DNA from 4 places in the Rhizobium sp. BK275 genome. Region 3 is predicted to be linked to each of the others. Evidence: predicted binding sites of a transcription regulator. Region 3 holds the regulator's gene; each other region holds the start of a gene.
What was found. The regulator LexA, encoded in region 3, represses DNA repair genes until DNA is damaged. The targets are predictions, from matches to a motif close to TGTTCNNNNTGTGTTCNG.

Region 1 (3,087 bases), 280 kb from region 3:
AAACGCTGCTGACCATCCTCAAGGGCGCCGATTTCTCGCTGACGAGCGGTGAAATGGTGGCGCTGGTGGCTCCATCGGGCACCGGCAAGTCGACGCTTTTGCATGTTGCAGGCCTGCTCGAACATCCTGATGGCGGCGAGGTGACGGTCAACGGTCGCCCCTGTGACGGCCTCTCCGATGACAAGCGCACGGCCATCCGCCGCGGTGAGATCGGCTTTGTTTATCAGTTCCATCACCTGCTGCCGGAATTCTCGGCGCAGGAGAACATCATGATGCCGCAGCTCATCGCCGGCCTCTCATGGAAGGAAGCGAGCGAGCGGGCAAAGATGCTTCTGGATTATATGCGCATCGGCCACCGCGGTACGCATCGCCCGGGCGAGCTTTCCGGCGGCGAGCAGCAGCGTGTGGCAATCGCTCGCGCCGTTGCCAATGCACCGAGCCTGCTTCTGGCCGACGAGCCGACCGGCAATCTCGACCCTGAAACCGCCAGCTATGTCTTCGACGCTCTGGAGGCCCTGGTGCGCCAGTCCGGTCTTGCCGCGCTGATCGCCACACATAATCACGAGCTTGCCCGGCGCATGGACCGGCGCGTGACGATATCAGACGGCAAGGTCGTGGATTTCTGATTATCAGGGGATAATCAGCCCGCCGCGATAATCGAGTTCATAGGCCTTTTGACCATCCACGAGAATGAATTCGTGACCACGGAAATGCGTGCAGTCGCCTTCGCTCGTATCGACATAACGCCCCAGCGAATGATCGAAGATCATGCCTCCGAGGAAGCGGCCCTGCTTGTAGAGCTGTGACAGCGCCGCGCTGATGATGGTGCCTGCGACAGTCCCGTCGATGATCCCGGGCTCGATGATCCGCCCAAAGTAGTTCATCGCCCAGACCGGCTTTTCTTCCAGCCACACCACCTCCTGACCTGCGAAATCCATGCCGCCGAAATAGCTGTCGAGATAGCGCCAGATGCCGCGCTTGTAGCCGATGTCATGGGCGCCGATCCGGTAGGACGGTTGCGCCTTCGCTCCGGCGACATAGGTCTGCGATTTGGCTTCGACGATGAAGCCGTTGAGTTCCTGCGTGTCCATCGCCCAGATGCTCCGATGTTAACCATGTCCTGCGGAAACGGGGGGTAATCCTGTTGACAATAGAACATACATGGAACAAAGTAAAAACATAAGAGCAAAGGAGAGCCAAATGACTGACATGATCCGTGATATCGCAGCATTCACCTCCATCGCAATGTTCATTGCCAGCTTCTCGCTGATCGTCATGGCAATGTAAGAATTCAGGGGATCGCATGGCAGCCGTGCGATCCCGCAGCGGGACTTTTTCTGGACAGAATCGCCTTCAATGCCGACAATGCGCACTCTTCATTGAGGCAGTTGGAAGGGCATGTCATGGCGGATGCGGAACAGGGTGCGATCGGCGGAAAACCGGGCTTCGTCCATCTGAGGGTTCACTCTGCCTATTCGCTGCTCGAAGGCGCGCTGCCCCTCAAAAAGATCCTCTACAAGGCGTCGGGCGACAGCCAGCCGGCGATTGCCATTACCGATACCAACAATCTCTTCGTTGCACTGGAGTTCTCCCAGAAAGCGATGGATGAGGGGCTGCAGCCGATCATCGGCTGCCAGGTGTCGATCGATATGGAAGACGGTCTCGAAACCGAGAAGCGGGGCGGCCAGCAGGCGCTGGTCAAGCTGCCCTCCATCGTGCTTCTGTCCGCCACCGACGCAGGCTACGAACGGCTGGTCGATCTCGTCAGCCGCGCCTATCTCGGTGGCGAGGGCAACTCGACCATCCATATCCGTTCCTCCTGGCTGGATGAGATCGGCACGGAAGGGCTGATCGCCCTGACGGGTGCCGCGACCGGCCCGGTCGACATGCCACTCAAGGACGGTCATGCCGCCGCGGCGGAAACACGGCTGCTGACGCTGAAGCGCATCTTCGGGGACCGGCTTTATGTCGAACTGCAGCGGCACGGCACTTATGACAAGCGGCACGAACAGAAGGTCATCGGCCTTGCTTACAAGCATGATCTGCCGCTGGTCGCGACCAATGAGGCCTTCTTCCCGACCCGTGACGATTACGACGCACACGACGCGCTGATGGCGGTTGCCCATAACGCCATCGTCTCCGACGACAGCCGTTTCCGTCTCTCGCCGGATCACTACCTGAAGAGCCGCGCGGAGATGGAAAAGCTCTTCGCTGATCTCCCGGAGGCGTTGGAAAATACCGTCGAGATCGCCCGGCGCTGCTCCTTCGTGCTGAAGACCCGCAAGCCGATCCTGCCGCGCTTCACCGGTGCGACCGATGATCCAGAGGAGGCAGAGCGCGCAGAGTCGCTCGAACTTCGCCGGCAGGCGGAGGAGGGGCTCGACATGCGCCTTGCCACCCTCGGCATGTCGGCTGGCTATGAGGAGAAGGATTACCGCGAGCGGCTGGAATTTGAGCTCAGCGTTATCGAGCGCATGAAGTTCCCCGGCTACTTCCTGATCGTTGCGGACTTCATCAAATGGGCCAAGCAGCATGACATCCCGGTTGGCCCGGGCCGCGGCTCGGGTGCGGGCTCATTGGTCGCCTACGCGCTGACGATTACCGACGTGGATCCGCTTCGCTTCTCGCTGCTTTTCGAGCGCTTCCTCAATCCGGAACGCGTCTCGATGCCGGACTTCGATATCGACTTCTGCCAGGACCGCCGCGAAGAGGTGATCCGTTACGTGCAGCAGAAATACGGCCGCGAGCAGGTGGCGCAGATCATCACGTTCGGTTCGCTGCAGGCGCGCGCCGCATTGCGCGACGTCGGCCGCGTGCTGGAAATGCCCTACGGCCAGGTCGACAAGATCTGCAAACTCGTGCCGAACAACCCGGCAAACCCGACGCCTCTGTCCAGGGCGATCGAGGAAGAGCCGAAGCTGCAAGAGGAGGCCGCCAGGGAACCGGTCGTCGCGCGCCTCTTGGATATCGCCCAGAAGATCGAAGGCCTCTATCGCCACGCTTCGACCCATGCCGCCGGTATCGTGATCGGCGACCGCCCGCTGTCGAAGCTCGTGCCGATGTATCGCGATCCGCGGTCCGACATGC
Region 2 (3,087 bases), on a different contig from region 3:
AAGAAGGTCAGGTGACGCGCAGTATAGCCGACATTGTCGAGGTCGTTGTGCTTGCCGCCGGCGCGCACGCATTTCTGCGAGGTGGTTGCGGTCGAATAGGGACGCTTTTCGAGGCCGGTGAAGACGTTCTTGAACTGCACCATGCCGGCATTGGTGAACATCAGCGTCGGATCATTGCGCGGCACGAGCGGGCTCGATGGAACGATCTCGTGGCCGTTCTTCTTGAAGTAGTCGAGGAAGGTCGACCGGATATCGTTTACACCGCTCATTTCATGCCCTTCGATGCTGCCTGCAGGCAGGTAAAATTAAATCCATCGGCTTTTATCGTTCGACCTAGCCACTGTCCAGCAAACAAACAAAACCGGCCGCATTCTCGTTGGGGAATGCGGCCGGCAGGAAATCTGCTTCAACGGTAGAGGCGAAAATTACATATCGCCATCACCCGCATCGTCACCGGCGTCAGGGCCGCCGTTCTGCAGGAAGCGATCGGCGATCAGACCGGCATTCTGGCGCAGCGCGGTTTCGATCTCGCGGGCGAGATCCGGATTGTCGCGCAGGAAGATCTTGGCGTTCTCGCGGCCCTGGCCCAGGCGCTGGCTGTTATAGGAGAACCAGGCGCCGGATTTCTCGACGATACCGGCCTTGACGCCGAGGTCGATGAGTTCGCCGGTCTTGGAGACGCCTTCGCCATACATAATGTCGAATTCGACCTGCTTGAAGGGAGGTGCCATCTTGTTCTTGACGACCTTGACGCGCGTCTGGTTGCCGATCACCTCTTCGCGTTCCTTGACCTGGCCGATGCGGCGGATGTCGAGGCGGACGGAAGCATAGAACTTGAGCGCGTTACCGCCCGTCGTCGTTTCCGGCGAACCGAACATGACGCCGATCTTCATGCGGATCTGGTTGATGAAGATCACCATCGTATTCGACTTGGAGATCGAAGCCGTCAGCTTGCGAAGCGCCTGGCTCATCAGACGGGCCTGCATGCCCGGCAGGTTGTCGCCCATTTCACCTTCGATTTCGGCGCGCGGCGTCAGCGCTGCAACCGAGTCGACGACGAGGACGTCGATGGCGCCGGAGCGCACCAGCGTATCGGTGATTTCAAGCGCCTGTTCGCCGGTGTCGGGCTGGGAGATCAAAAGGTTCTGCAGGTCGACGCCGAGCTTGCGGGCATAGACCGGATCGAGAGCGTGTTCGGCGTCAACGAAGGCGCAGATACCGCCCTTCTTCTGGGCTTCGGCAATGGTCTGCAGAGCGAGTGTCGTCTTGCCGGAGCTTTCGGGACCATAGATCTCGATGATACGACCCTTCGGCAGACCGCCAATGCCGAGAGCGATATCGAGGCTGAGAGAACCCGTGGAAACCGTTTCGATCTCGACGATGTTCTCGTTCGAGCCGAGTTTCATGATCGAGCCCTTGCCGAACGACCGCTCGATCTGTGAGAGTGCCGCTTCGAGCGCCTTGCTTTTGTCCACCGATTTGTCCTCTACGAGCCGCAATGAATTCTGAGACATTCGATCCACCTTTAGGTTATTGACGCTGCTCAAGCAATGTCGCCGCTGATGGGAAGTTTGTACCCTATTTGTTCTTATTTCGCAATGGGGTTGCAAATAATTGAAAGAAAAAGGTAAAACGGCCTGTGTTCTATTTTTGTTTTATCGATGCAAAGCAACGGCTTAGTGCGCGTCGGCCCGCGAATGTGGCCACTTTGCCCACCTTTCGATTCGCTTCCGGAGTGCAGAAATGAGCCGCAAGATTCTCGTTCTCGGTGGCGCCCATATCGATCGCCGCGGCCGCATTGCCGGAGAGACGGCGCCCGGTGCCAGCAACCCCGGAACATGGTTCGAGGAACCGGGCGGCGGCGGCTTCAATGCGGCGCGTAATCTCGCCCGGCTCGGCTTCGATGTAACGATGATTTCGCCACGCGGCGGTGACCCGATCGGCGAGATGGTGAGCGAGGCGGCCGACTTCGCGGGGATAGACGACCGCCCCTTCGTCTTTCTCGACCGCAAGACGCCGAGCTATACGGCGATCATCGAGAAGGACGGCAATCTCGTCATCGCGCTGGCGGATATGGAGCTCTACCGCTTCTTCGCGCCGCGGCGGCTCTCGATCCGCTGGGTGCGTGATGCCTTTGCTGCCACCGATTTCATCCTCTTCGATGCCAACCTGCCGGAGGAAACGGCAGTGGCGATCGTCGCAAAGGCAAAGGCACTCGGCAAGCCGGTCGCGGCAATCGCCATTTCGCCGGCCAAGGTCGTGCGCCTCCTGCCCTGCCTCGATGGCATCGACTATCTCTTCCTCAATGAGGCCGAGGCCGCGGCCCTTGTCGGCGACCGTCCGGAAGACGCGACCGCCTGGCCGTCCCTGCTCGGTGACATCGGCATTAGCGGTGCGGTCGTCACCCGCGGCCAGCGCGAACTCGTCGCCTTCAAGGATGGACGTGCGTTTGTCCTTCAGCCGCCCATTTCGGACATTGTCGCCGATGTCACCGGCGCGGGAGATTCGCTGGCAGCCGGCACGCTCTCTGCGCTCATGCGTGGCCTCCCGCTCGAAGAAGCGGTCCGTCATGGCGCGGCGGCGGCAGCGTTGACCGTCCAGTCATCGCATGCCGTCAACGAAAATCTTTCGCCGGAACTGCTCCGCGACATGCTTTCGCTTGTCCCGGCGGCGAGAATTCTGCATTGAAGCCGCTAAATCGATAAACGGATACGGATCATGACCAAACCCTTCTCGCCCCTGCTGCCGATCTCCTACTCGAAGGAAGTGGCAGCCGCCAAACAGCGCGGCGCGCCGATCGTGGCGCTCGAATCGACCATCATCACCCATGGCATGCCCTACCCCGGCAATATCGAAATGGCGCGCAGCGTCGAAGCGATCATCCGCGATCAGGGTGCCGTTCCCGCGACCATCGCCGTCATCCACGGCACGCTGCATATCGGCCTCGAAGCTGCCGAACTGGAGCAACTCGCCCAGGCCAAGGACGTGATGAAGGTCTCGCGCGCCGATATCGCCTTCGCGATCGCCGAACGCCGCACCGGTGCGACCACCGTTGCCGCGACGATGATTGCAGCGGCACGGGCCGGC
Region 3 (3,087 bases):
TGCAGCACAGAGCCAGCGCTGATGCCGCCCTTTACGAATCGAGCATGTTCGCGCTTCGCATCCGCTGTCGCAAAGGCGATGGCGGACAGTCCCTCGCTGCCGCAGCGGAAGCGGAAAGCCTGATTGCGGGCGGTGAAGACATTGCCCTCACGCGCCGTCTCCTCGCTCTCCTCCACACTCGCGACACCCAATGGCTCAAGATAGGTTTTGTCAGTAAAGAAAACGCAGGCATTTTCCGTGCCGAAGGGATGGCGGGCATCAGGGGCTACGGTGAAACCAAGCTTGCCCAGCCTTTCGCGGGCAAGATCGATATCGGTAACCGGCAAAACGAGATGATCGATCGGAAGCATGTCCTGGGTCATCGGCTACTCTCCAGCATTGCCAGGATGATGTGCTTCAGCAGGCGTTACGAAGCAAGGCCGGGCAGGCTTTCCCGCGATAAAAATAAAATTCTCAGCAGAATGAACAGAAGTTTTACGAAAATTTAGCCACTTGCGGAACACATATGGAACATATAGTGTCTGTTCTGGATTTGTTTCAAGACTGGGGTATACGCCATGCTCACGCGCAAACAACAGGAACTTCTTCTTTTCATTCATGAAAGGATGAAGGAGTCAGGCGTTCCGCCGTCTTTCGACGAGATGAAGGATGCCCTGGATCTGGCCTCAAAATCCGGCATCCACCGGCTGATCACAGCGCTCGAAGAACGCGGCTTCATTCGCCGGCTTCCGAACCGGGCACGCGCGCTCGAAGTCATCAAGTTGCCGGAAGCCTACAGCCCGAGCCTGCAGCCTCGGCGCGGCTTTTCGCCGAGCGTCATCGAGGGCAGCCTCGGCAAGCCTCAGCCGGCGGCTCCCGCTCCGGCAAAGTCTGCACCTGCTGCCGACAACGGCAATTCGATTTCTGTGCCGGTCATGGGGCGCATCGCCGCCGGTGTACCGATCTCGGCAATCCAGAACAATACGCACGACATCAACGTTCCCGCCGACATGCTGGGCTCGGGTGAGCATTATGCACTCGAGGTTCGCGGCGACTCGATGATCGAAGCCGGCATCTTCGATGGCGACACGGTCATCATCCGCAACGGCAGCACCGCCAATCCCGGTGATATTGTGGTGGCACTCGTCGACGAGGAGGAAGCGACGCTCAAGCGTTTTCGCCGCAAGGGCGCATCGATTGCACTCGAGGCAGCAAACCCCGCTTATGAGACCCGCATTTTCCCGCCGGATCGCGTCAAGGTCCAGGGCAAGCTCGTCGGCCTCATTCGCCGCTATCACTGACCGGTGACGTACTGGCGTCTGCGAAACTGTCGCTGCGCCAGTCATAGGCACGGTGGCGCATCCAGGGCCGCCGCAACGTGTCGAATGCAGTTGTGATCTCAATCCCCTTATCGGTAAAACGAAGTTCGACGGAGCCTGTTCTGCGTAGTGTCTCGCCAGTAAAGAGCAATGCGCCGGAACGACAATGGTCAAACCGCAAACGGACAGGGGTAACGACGATATCGGCCGTATCGCAGGCCGGCCCGAGATAGGCTGCATTGTCGATGACCGTCAGTTTCTTTCCATTTCGGAGCAAGGCAGTGCACCAGGCGCCCTTCTGGCAGGAGAAGCGCGATGGCAAGCTCGCGGCGGCATGTCTTATCGCTGCTCTGGCTTCGTCCTGCTGATCCCGTGATAGCTGCAGCCGTTTACCTTCAGGCGCAGTGGGGACATTGACAGCCTGGAGCATGACCGGCTTTCGATGTTCTTCCATGGCAAGCGCCCGCTGCCATTGTTCGAAGATGAAGGCAGGCGGCTTTTCGCGGTTCGAAGCTATTGCCTCTCCATCGACAACAGCGACCAGGCCGCCATCTTCGGCGATGGTGATGTCGGGCATCGCCTCGATCGGAAGCAACGCGACGGCAAGCGTGGAAACCGCAACGATTGCCGTTCCGACGTGCCGCAGTCTGGTTCTGAGCAGGGTCAGCAGCAGAAACCCGAAGACGGCTGTCGGGAAGTACCAGCCGGGCAAACGGCCCACATCGATATTGCCACCCCAGCTCGATACCGTCTTTGCGATTTTTATCACCAGATCGAGCCCGAAGCCTGCGACCTGCCACACCGGGCCATCGAGGCCAAAGGGCATCAGCAGCATCGCCAGCATACCGGCCGGCATGACGATGAAGGAAATGACCGGCATGGCCGCGAGATTTGCCGGCAGGCCGTAGGCAGTCAACCGGTGAAAATGCTCGATCGAAAACAACGCGGTCGAGAAACCGCCGATCAACGAGGTCAGGAAAATGCCGCCGAAGAAGCCGCCAATCATGAAGAGGGGTTTCATGATCGGCAACTTGGCAAAGGCATTCTCCCGCATCGGCCGGCCCTTCCAGAGGTCGTAACCGGCGACCAGGGCAAGCGTTGCGGCAAAGGACATCTGGAAGCTCGGTCCCAGCACCTCTGACGGCGAGGCTGCGAGGATCACGAGCGCGGACAGCGCCACGTTTCTGAGGCTGATCGACGGCCGGTCAAAGAAGACGGCAACCAGCATGATCGCCATCATGATGAAAGCGCGTTCGGCGGAGACGGCAAAACCCGAGATCAGATAATAAGCCGTCACCGCAGCGAGCGCTCCGGCCGCCGCGATTTTCTTGGTCGGCCATGCCTGGGCAATGCCGGAAAAAAGACTGAGGATGACGCGCAGGCCGACAAAGAAGATGCCGGCGGAGAGCGCCATATTAAGACCGGAGATCGCGATGATGTGGGCAAGGCCGGATTGCCGCAGCGCCTCCGTCGTTTCATCCGAGATCGCCCGTCTCTCATCGGTGACAAGTGAAGCAGCAAAGGCGCCGGTATCACCCGGCAGAACGGAGCGGATTCGATCGCCGATGCCGCTCCTGAGCCGATAGAGCCATTCCAGGGTCGCCTTACCGATCGAGCCCGCCTGCTGCGGCTGCGACGCAGCCTTTTTCGGCGCACCATAGAAAAAGCCGTTGGCGCCAATGCCGTCGAAATAGGCGCTGAAGGCAAAATCGTTGAGGTGGGGAAGTGCGGGTCCTGCCGGAGGCGTGAGACGTGCCCTGCCCTCGATGACGTCACCAAGCTCAAAGGG
Region 4 (3,087 bases), on a different contig from region 3:
AGAATCTGCACCTCGCGCGTCGTCAGAGCCGCCATGCTGTTGCGGCGAAGTTTCAGCGCATTGGCACGCGCTGCGTCGACGGACTTCGTCTGGTACAACGAGGGCTCAAGCTGTGTCGTTGCCCGGTTGGACAGCCGGCCAAGAAGCGCGGACGGAAAATGCTCGCCACCCTTCATCAGCAGATCGATTGCCGCCATGAAAACGTCCAGGCGCAGATTGAGCGGCAGGACGCCATCGATGACGCGCGCCTCGACAAGGCGGCTGATATAGGGCTCCATCATGTCGATGGCTTCAACGACAAGGCCGATGGATGCGTCCGGACGGTTTTCTCGAACGGTCTGCATCGCATCGTGCAGCTCGGCGCCGGCGACATGATAGAACAGGACAAGCCGCATGTCGTGAATATCCTTCTCGGATATGGACTGCGCGCTCTGTATGCTTATGACATCGAAATTCGGGAATTTCTTCGCCAGTGCTTCAACCATGCATTCGGAGAACAAGTCCGCCTTGGCGATTACCAGAATTGTTTCTCCATTCGGACCCAGTCTTCTTGCCTGATCCGAATCTCCCACTTCCGACCCAACCATGAACATATACGCCTCCCCTAGCGCTACACTATACTCAAACTCGGAGCATCTACTCCCATTGGCGCGATGGCGGGTATTACATGCCGACGAACATTGCCCCTAGGCATGTGACCGCCTTATCTTTTAGGCATTTCTTAATTATGGTAATATGGATTTCAAAGGAAAGAAATGGCCCAAATGGGTTAGTTGCCACGAAGTTATATTTATTTTTGCCACTTTATGGTTGCATTTCGGACAAGAAACATACTAGCGGGCGGTATTTCAACTAGATCACGGTATAAAGCACCATGTATTAGTTCGAGACATACGAAAGCAAAGCGGTAATGGGCAGACGATATTTCAAAATAAGACGGAGAACCTTTCGAGCTTAACTTCGCATTATCCCAATCAGTCAAACCCGCCCGATTCCGAGGTAGGGGACGCTGTCCCGAATACGCACATGGCTTTTCGCCGGGCCAGCGATCCGGCACTGGCTTAGCTGGAGTAATGAACCGGCTTCAGATGCCTTAGCCCGAATTGATATCTATCGGGACCCATTTTTTTCCATCAATCTCTGATGGTCGCCAAAGCGGCGACGTGAAAATCAAGTATCGGCATGTGTTTTTGATACTTGGTCTTCTTTCGAGGGGACTCAAAAAGAAGTTCGACTGCATTGCTCGCGCTCACATCGAGTCCGGGGATGGATTTGTGCGTCTTTGTACTGAATAGGCACGATCCCAATACAGAATTTGGCCAACAAATCGCGATGAAACTGCAGGTGACAAGGTATCGAGTACATCTGCCGATGTTAACGCTCGGAGCAAGCGCGAGCAAAATCCCATTTGAGATGAGAGGGATTTCGAAAGCTGCTCCGGTTTTTTTCCTGGAGGAATTGAAATGCCCTATGATCCGAAGCCCGGTCAGGGCTCCGACGACGACACCGTGAAGGTGGGCGCCTTGGCCGACGGCCTTTCCAGCGCCATTAACTCGACAGAAATCGATGACGATTCAACGGGTTACGTCGGCGGAATCGCTAACGGCGACAATCGCGACAACACTGACAACAGCACAGATATCAACGTGAAGGCTGACGTCGACGTGAAGACCGACAACGGCGACAACCGCGACAACGAATACGACTGGTCCTACAAGTCCGACGACGACACGAACACCAAGACGACCACTATCAACGACAATGACACAACCACCACCACGAAGTCGGACTACGACTGGAGCTACGATTCCAAGTCTTACAGCGATAACGATACGACAACGATCAGCGACAACGACACGAAGACGGATATCGACACCGACATCAAGACGATCACGGATACCGACACCAAGACGACCACCGACAGCCTCAACACCAGTGACAGCTTCAACAAGACGGATACTGATTTTGCCGTCATCGATGATGTCAGGGACTTCGGAAACCTCGGCGTTGCCGGCCATGATCTCACCTTTGACATCGGGGATGACTTCTCCTTCACCCTCAATATCGACAATATCCTCAACGGTTCACTGTCCGGCGGAGGCGCCGACTCCGCGTTCAGCACTGTCCAGGCAAACCACCTCGCAGACCAGGATCAGGCCTGGAACATCGCGCAGAACAACAGCGATGCTCAGAACCACCTGAGTGCGGATGCCGGCACTGCCCATGGTGCTGACGGTGTCGACATGGACAGCAAGGGCTGGGACCTCACGGCGGGCGACGACGTCGCAGGCACTTCGACGGCAGATGCTTCCGCAATCCTCGCCAACTCGGGCTTCCATCTGGAACTCGTCCAGGGCGCGAACATGCTCAGCAATGCTGTGAACTCCAGCGTCATTGGCGGCAACTCGCATGTCTCCGACGTCGGCGAAGATACCAGCGGAAACTAACCTCCAAGACAAGAAAGGGCTGCACCGGCTTCGGCCGGTGCAGTTTGAATGCTTGCGTGCGAATTGACGAACAGCGCGGCTCCGACAGAAGGGTGCCGCACGGCAGGTCGTCTCTTCGATAGGGAGGGCCAAGGCAATGCAAATTGAGAAATTCTCAGAGATCATCGCCCATTTCATCGGCATATTCGAAACGACGACCGAGGAGATGAGGCTGCGCGCAGAACTGACGGAGGGTACAGGCCCTGCCGAAAATGATCCGGCGCTTGACGATCTGGTCGCCGCCACACCCACCTTCGCCTCCGATCTCGTGCTCAAAGACTACGATCCCGACGTCAACTACAGAAGCGTCAGCTATGAGATCGTCTATGGCGGGGCCCGCCGGTTCGGCCGCCCCTTCGAGGAAAGCATCGAGAAGCTCTCCGAAATCGCCCATCGCGACGTGCCCTTGCCCAGGTTCGGCAGCCCGCAGGACATTGATGTCGAGGCCGAGGAAAAGCTGGACGTTTTCAATGGTCCCGGATCGGCGATCGGATATGCCACGCAGATCAACGTTCTCTTTGACGACGATTATCTCGACATGACGGATGGCAACCATGCCCCACGCGATACGAGCTTCGTCACCGAACGACTGGCCGAGTTC

Region 1: FHT82_RS11825 (DUF5680 domain-containing protein) is a predicted target of LexA. The motif match lies at 1,152-1,169, and genes of this name have one in related genera.
Region 2: recA (recombinase RecA) is a predicted target of LexA. The motif match lies at 1,641-1,658, and genes of this name have one in related genera.
Region 4: FHT82_RS05950 (fibrinogen-binding protein) is a predicted target of LexA. The motif match lies at 1,434-1,451, and genes of this name have one in related genera.

Annotation. Positions count from the first base shown of each region.
Region 1 covers NZ_JACHZL010000003.1:387,695-390,781, reverse strand. Annotated here, with positions in the region: gene FHT82_RS11830 (ABC transporter ATP-binding protein) at 1-626, shown strand, start outside; gene FHT82_RS11825 (DUF5680 domain-containing protein) at 630-1,091, opposite strand; gene dnaE (DNA polymerase III subunit alpha) at 1,404-3,087, shown strand, end outside.
Region 2 covers NZ_JACHZL010000007.1:298,675-301,761, reverse strand. Annotated here, with positions in the region: gene alaS (alanine--tRNA ligase) at 1-269, opposite strand, end outside; gene recA (recombinase RecA) at 426-1,514, opposite strand; gene FHT82_RS22655 (carbohydrate kinase family protein) at 1,744-2,688, shown strand; gene FHT82_RS22650 (pseudouridine-5'-phosphate glycosidase) at 2,719-3,087, shown strand, end outside.
Region 3 covers NZ_JACHZL010000003.1:112,131-115,217, forward strand. Annotated here, with positions in the region: gene FHT82_RS10370 (VOC family protein) at 1-362, opposite strand, end outside; gene lexA (transcriptional repressor LexA) at 558-1,280, shown strand; gene FHT82_RS10380 (ComEC/Rec2 family competence protein) at 1,261-3,087, opposite strand, start outside.
Region 4 covers NZ_JACHZL010000002.1:11,256-14,342, reverse strand. Annotated here, with positions in the region: gene FHT82_RS05955 (response regulator transcription factor) at 1-593, opposite strand, end outside; gene FHT82_RS05950 (fibrinogen-binding protein) at 1,464-2,447, shown strand; gene FHT82_RS05945 (hypothetical protein) at 2,584-3,087, shown strand, end outside.